3 regions of the Lysinibacillus pakistanensis genome follow, and region 2 is predicted to be linked to each of the others. Evidence: a T-box and tRNA genes for the amino acid it is inferred to sense, from the RefSeq annotation. Region 2 holds a T-box; the other regions hold tRNA genes.

Region 1 (2,209 bases), 300 kb from region 2:
CGAAATGATTGCGGTCGATACACACGATAAAATGCTTGATACGTCAATGATTTCCTCTCCTTTTCTCCATTAATTATAGAATAGTTCTATTATAACATTTGTCTAATAATAGTGTTATCAATTCAATAAAATTGAAGCAATACACTGTTGTTTTAGATTCATTTAGTTTCTATATAAGATCATACAAAGATAAGATCATACAAAGATAAGATCATACAAAGATAAGATCATACAAAGTTTTCTCACCTGTTAAAATGTATAAAAAAACGCATCCCGCCTAATATAGACGGATGCGTTTGAGTTGGCAATTTAATGCCGTGCACCTTTCTTTGACAGCCGCACATAAGCGTTACTCTTGTCGTTAGCTCAGATTAGGCAACCCCGCGGCACATGAATAAGACCACTTAATGCTGCTTCCTTCCGGACCTGACATGGTTCATGGGTATCCATTGCGCAGGACCCAATCGTCAACACTACGTGCAAAAGGCAGACCAAACAATACGGACAGCCTCAAAAAAGGAATTCAGTCTCGCTAGAGCGGATTGCGAGTTACAGGACACCGCTACCTTCCCACCTAGCACGGCAATAACTAGTATACTGACTGTTTTCATAAATTGCAACTTAATGCACATAATATTTATGTGGAAACATTTTTCAACAATATCTTTATAAAAATCTCAAAAATTAGTTGACGTGGAATACAAAACATGATAAATTAATTTTTGTCGATAAGACATCAGGTTAATATGGAGGTATACCCAAGTCTGGCTGAAGGGATCGGTCTTGAAAACCGACAGGCGGGTAACACCGCGCGGGGGTTCGAATCCCTCTACCTCCTCCAGTTTTTAAATTCCGACTACATCTGTAGCCGTTTTTTTTTGCCTAAAAAATTGACATAATACATACAGATACCACTTCCACAAAGGTTGTGGTATTTTTTTATTGTTAAGGAGAAGATAAATTAAATATCTACATTATTAAGGGAGGATTTTTATGCACTCAAAATATTTAATTTCTCGTGCTTCCCTCACTTGGATTTTTTTAATTGCTATATTAACTGCTATTGGTAGTGAGATTAAAATAATGCCATTTGCTAATACAACTTTTCGCTTTGGATTAGGGACTATTGTTTTCTTTCTATGTACGCTTCTTAGACCAACGCCTTTTATATTAGCTGGTATTATAACCAGCATTGTGACAACAGCTTTTAGAGTCATTATAACTTCTACGACACCTGATGTATCATTAATAGATAGCATCTTTTTACATTTACCAGCTGCAGCATTTTATATACTTTTTGCATTATGTCTACAAATTTTAAATATCCATCGCTATCGAGAAAAACCGCTAATGCTTGGATTATTAGTTGCATTTAGTGAAGTAATAAGTAATTTAGCTGAGCAATTATTTCGTTTTCTTGTTAATTCTTATACTTTTTTACTCGTTCATGATTTACTTATATTGTTAGCCGTTGCTTTATTACGCAGTTTCTTTGTAGTGGGTGTTTATAGCTCCATTTTAATTGCTGAACAAAAAAAACGTGTGCAAGAAATGCTTACTATCGGGTCTGATTTATATGTTGAAACGCTCTATTTAAAAAAATCTATGAATCATATAGAAACAATTACTGCTAGTGGGTTTGATTTATATCGACAGCTAAAATCGCAAGGCTATCGGACTGAAAGCTTACAGGCCTTGCATATTGCCCAGGAAATTCATGAAGTAAAAAAGGATTCACAACGTATCTATGCAGGAATTTCTAAAATTGTAGGCGAAAAGAGCTTTGGCCCCTTTAGAATGTCAGAATTATTACATTATATTGAGGATGGTAACAGAAAGTACAGCGAACTATTGGGAAAGGAAATTCACTTTAAAGTAAGTATAGATATGGACTTTCAAACAAAAGAACATATTGCATTACTAGCACTTTTAAACAATCTAACAGCAAATGCTATTGAAGCTATTGAAGATCAAGGTGTTATTTCTATTGCCATTAAACAACAACTGGATGATATTGTAATCACAGTTTGTGATAATGGAAAAGGCATATCACAAGGTGATACCACTATTATTTTTGAGCCTGGATATACCACTAAATACAATATGGAAGGTGTCGCCGCAACCGGTATTGGACTTTCGCATGTTGCTGAATTAGTAAATAAATTAAATGGCTTCATAACCGTTGAATCAAACAATCAAAACACAATGT
Region 2 (2,209 bases):
CGATAGAAGTTTGTTACAGGTACCTCTGCTGTTGGAATCATGAAATAATCTGTTTCCTCTAATTTAAATAAATCTTCCTCAAATTTAGGAAGGTTTCCAGTACCCGTTAAGCTATCGCGATTAACAATGACAGGTGGCAGCATTTCCTCATAACCATGCTCTTCTGCATGTAAATCCATCATAAAAGTCATCAGTGCTCGTTCTAAGCGAGCTCCAAGACCACGGTAGAATAAGAAACGGCTACCTGTTACTTTTGCACCTCGTTCAAAGTCAACAATCTTCAAATCTGTAGCAAGATCCCAGTGTGCTTTAATGTCAAAATGAAATGTTGGAATTTCACCCCAAGTATATTCTTCTACATTGTCTTCTTCTGTTGTCCCTACTGGTACAGATTCGTGTGGAATGTTTGGCAAGCGCATCATCATATCTTTAAAGCGCTCTTCAACATCATTTAGTTGAACATCTAGCTCTTTAATTTCATCGCCTACTTGACGCATACGAGCAATAACTTCATCTGCATTTTCCTTGTTGCGTTTCATAATTGAAATTTGTTCAGATACTTTATTTCGTTCTGCTTTTAATTCTTCTGTTTTAGCAATTAACTCACGACGCTTTGCATCTAAATCCTCAAAGTCATCTAAGTTGCCTAAATCTTCATTACGTGTTAATAGCATTTCTTTAATTTCCGCGAAATTATCGCGTACGCGTTTAATATCTAACATAGTCATACCTCCAGTAGTTTAATGACACTGCATCCATTAAGTCTTGGTGTAATTGCGTTGCAAGCTAAACTCGAATAGCTCCGCTTTGAATCAAAATAAACACAAAAAAGCCCCCATCCCTAAGAAGGGACGAGAGCTACCCGCGTTGCCACCCTAATTGATTAGGCATATACCTAATCCACTTATTTCATAACGGCATTTCAGCCGGCTACAGCCTACTTACATTACTTCGACTGTGCAACTCCAGGACGGATTCACAAGTGCTTCTATCAGCTTCCACCAACCGCTGACTCTCTTAAAAAAACGTGCTTGCTACTACTTCCCATCATCGTGTTCAGTTATTTAAATTTTAACCATACTGTACTATATGAAAACAGATTTCGCAAGTCATACCATAGGATACAAAATATTCTAGAATTCTTGAATCACGTTTAATTCCGGATGAAATGCACAACCCAATAAATGACCATTTCACGCTAAGATAATTTCCCCTCATATTCAGCGAATTTCACCATTTTTACCGACTGTTTTAATATGAGGAGCCCGAAGTCTTCAATGGAAAGGTCAGAATAAAACGATTGAATGTTTTCAATAAAGTTATAATCCATCTAGAATACCCCTTTAAGTCTCTTTCTATTGTTTAGTTTAAGGACAATCCTTCACAATCTCAACTATACTTTAACAGAAAAACCAAATACCTTAATACCTTTCAAGTTACTCCACTATGGTCTGTTGGTAATATAAGGTTAGCCAGATTTTTCTGGTTGACCATTTTCTTATAGGTCTTATTATTACAGTAGTCGGGGTAGAACGTCTGGCCCGTGGGACTTGATCCCGTCCGCAAAACTGTTCACCCCCTACTTGTATAACTGCGCAGTATAGTAGAAAAAGGGGGAATTGTTAGCAATGTAGAATATAAGGATTAATACAGAGCCAACTATTTTACCCTGGCATCGAGACGGGGGATGGTATTATCAGAAAAAAGTTCGCTCAAGGATACTACGATTTCATCACGTTGTGTCTCTTACATGAAGCGAAAGGAGTGGATATACACATGAAAGAACCATCTGAATTGCTTATTGAAATGCTTGGCCATCCGTATAATCCCAGAAATATTCAAGCTTTGCTGCAATCATTCGGTGTCAAGCGAATGCCAACCCCGAACAGCTATTTCAAAGACGATATTATCTGGTCTGTGAAAACATCAATACGCATCGATATTTATCGCGCACCCAAAATAAATGATCTGACTGGACTCAAATATACAGATCAAGATGAATGGATCATTGGCGCCATACATTTTCTTGCGCCCGGGTCGGATGACAGAATTAAAGCTCCGTTTTCCGGAAAGCTTCCCAAGGGAATCACGATGAGCTCAACACCAGATCAGTTAATAAAGGCATATGGTCAACCTGAAATGGATGAAGAATGTAAGTGGCCTGGATTTTCCGGTCGAATTTTGGCATGGCGAAAGCCGGGAATAAATA
Region 3 (2,209 bases), 140 kb from region 2:
AAAGAACTGTCAAAATATAAAAAACACAGAAAACGATAATCCGATAGGACATTCCCGAATACATTGGTAATTCAGCTATCGTTTGAGCAACGCCAATATTAAACGGATTCGTAATTCCTGATGTAAAGCCAGTAGCTAAAGTTCCTAGTATCACTATCGCAAACCCTGTAATAGCATCCATTCCTAATGCCATTGTTAATGGAATAACGATCGCAATATAAACAAGTGTATCTTCAGCCGAACCTATTAAAGTTCCTAAACTAGCAAAAATTAAAACAAGAATTGGTATTAATACATACTCCTGCTTCCCAAATTTACAAGCCATTACTTTAATAAATGAATCAATGGCTCCTGTTTTTTGCATTATCCCTAGCGCTCCACCAAATAAAAAAACAAATAAAATAATAGATGCACCTTCAAGCATTCCTAAATGAACACTATTAAACATTTCAAGAAAACCAACAGGATTTGACTCGATATAGTGAAATGATTCCGGATCTACAACCATTCTCCCGTTACTCTCTATCCGATCATACTGACCTGCTGGCAAAACGTATGTTAGTATTGTCATCGTGATAATGATGATAAACATTAAAACAAACGCATTAATCCCCTTTATTCGTGACACTTCTACCTCTTTTTCTTGGTGCTGGTTCGCCATGCACTTCACCCCTAACGAAAAAATGTAGTATAGAAAGCTTTCCAATTGCGTTTGAGACATTTACAATATATACCCTAATTCAAACTATTTATTGTAGCTATCACCACCTGATTTTCCACCAAACGGAAAAGTATTCTGTTTAATGGAAACTTTATAAACAAGAATAAAAAACAAAAATTAAAATGTCAATATTTTTAGATAATTCTGTACAATAAAATTATTATTCTTCTACTAAGTTGGCTTCTCCCCATAGAAAAACCACTTCAAGGGTTATAGGGCAATAAAAATTTAAAAAAGTCGATTTGCATCACATTTTTTGTGGCAAATCGACTTTATCAGTACCTCCAAGTTTATAAGGAGACCTTTTAATAACACGTTAACATTTTATTAAGTGAGGATAACAGGAATCGAACCCGTAACCCCTTTTCTATAGGGATATGCAGCCCTTGCATTCTTCCTCATAATATATAATTTTTGATTGATTGATGTAGTATTACATTTTTCTCAGTCCCTTTTTACTAGTTTGAAATCACATTTCTCCTACATAAGGTTTTATTTTAAACGATTAGGAATGACTTCTTCTTGTAACCAATGCTCGCTTGTTTGAACATGATCCATTCTGACAAATTTCCCCAAATTGGATTGGAAATCATCGTAATGGAATGAACCAGCATTTCTAATGACATACCCCTCTTGTTCACCATCAAACAGTGATATACCCGTAAATGTACGTTTTATTTTTTCTTCATCGAAAATCCCTCGATATAAAACAGGTACCGTTTCAATACCTAACTCAGCGGCAAAGGCAATCGTCTCATCCCAGCTCAAACAAATATTATCTTCATTCCAAATACTAAACAAATAAAAGTAGCTTGTTAACGCTTGATAATAAATGGAATGCTTGGCGTAAACATTTTCTCCACATAATCGCCAATCATTTGGAATCCTATACGCAAAACTCGCGTGAAATGTTTTTACCCAATGTCTAGAGGGATGGTTGGCTGAATTGATACTTCTAGCATGCATATAGTCTCTGTATAGGGTTGTGCCTTCCCCATCTAATTTTTCAGTGACAACCACTTCTTTTCCTAAAAAGTGATTCACGTTTTTAGCAACTTTATCATCATGGGTATAGCCCCTGCTCCAAGGTAAATGAAAGCTTCTTGGGTATTTTTTTAATTTCGACATATCATCACTTCCTTTCCCTATTATTTATTTAGCAAATTGATCTGCCTCACGGAAAAAGTAAAGCCTCGTTAATAAATCACCATCTAATAGATGATAAATTTCACTGCCACCTCTATCGCCCCCATACTGTATTAACATATGGAATTGCACTAAATAAACGACCTTTAAAACAAAGTTCTCCTCAAAGCCCAACTCTAATAAAAAATGACAAACCAGTTGAGCAGATACATTTTCATGTCCAAAATAGCCATATCGTTGTTGCAATGGTTTATATTTTTTACAAAATGGCTTACCGACATCATGAAACAATGCAGCTATTTGTAATGCCAATTTGTCGCTTTCCATATAGTATTCATTGAT

Evidence for each region. The T-box of region 2 lies ahead of serS (serine--tRNA ligase). A T-box ahead of a tRNA ligase gene usually reads a tRNA of that ligase, here a tRNA-Ser.
Region 1: it has a tRNA-Ser gene. The T-box ahead of serS (serine--tRNA ligase) is inferred to sense a tRNA for this amino acid. The anticodon was not compared.
Region 3: it has a tRNA-Ser gene. The T-box ahead of serS (serine--tRNA ligase) is inferred to sense a tRNA for this amino acid. The anticodon was not compared.

Annotation. Positions count from the first base shown of each region.
Region 1 covers NZ_CP126101.1:47,372-49,580, reverse strand. Annotated here, with positions in the region: gene dnaX (DNA polymerase III subunit gamma/tau) at 1-47, opposite strand, end outside; RNA gene ffs (signal recognition particle sRNA large type) at 316-583, opposite strand; tRNA gene QNH24_RS00210 (tRNA-Ser) at 749-841, shown strand; gene QNH24_RS00205 (ATP-binding protein) at 994-2,209, shown strand, end outside.
Region 2 covers NZ_CP126101.1:5,000,555-5,002,763, reverse strand. Annotated here, with positions in the region: gene serS (serine--tRNA ligase) at 1-722, opposite strand, end outside; T-box leader at 845-1,060, opposite strand; gene QNH24_RS24895 (hypothetical protein) at 1,199-1,330, opposite strand; gene QNH24_RS24890 (hypothetical protein) at 1,777-2,209, shown strand, end outside.
Region 3 covers NZ_CP126101.1:5,137,100-5,139,308, forward strand. Annotated here, with positions in the region: gene QNH24_RS25655 (YfcC family protein) at 1-661, opposite strand, end outside; tRNA gene QNH24_RS25660 (tRNA-Ser) at 1,054-1,121, opposite strand; gene QNH24_RS25665 (RNA ligase family protein) at 1,214-1,849, opposite strand; gene QNH24_RS25670 (AAA family ATPase) at 1,874-2,209, opposite strand, start outside.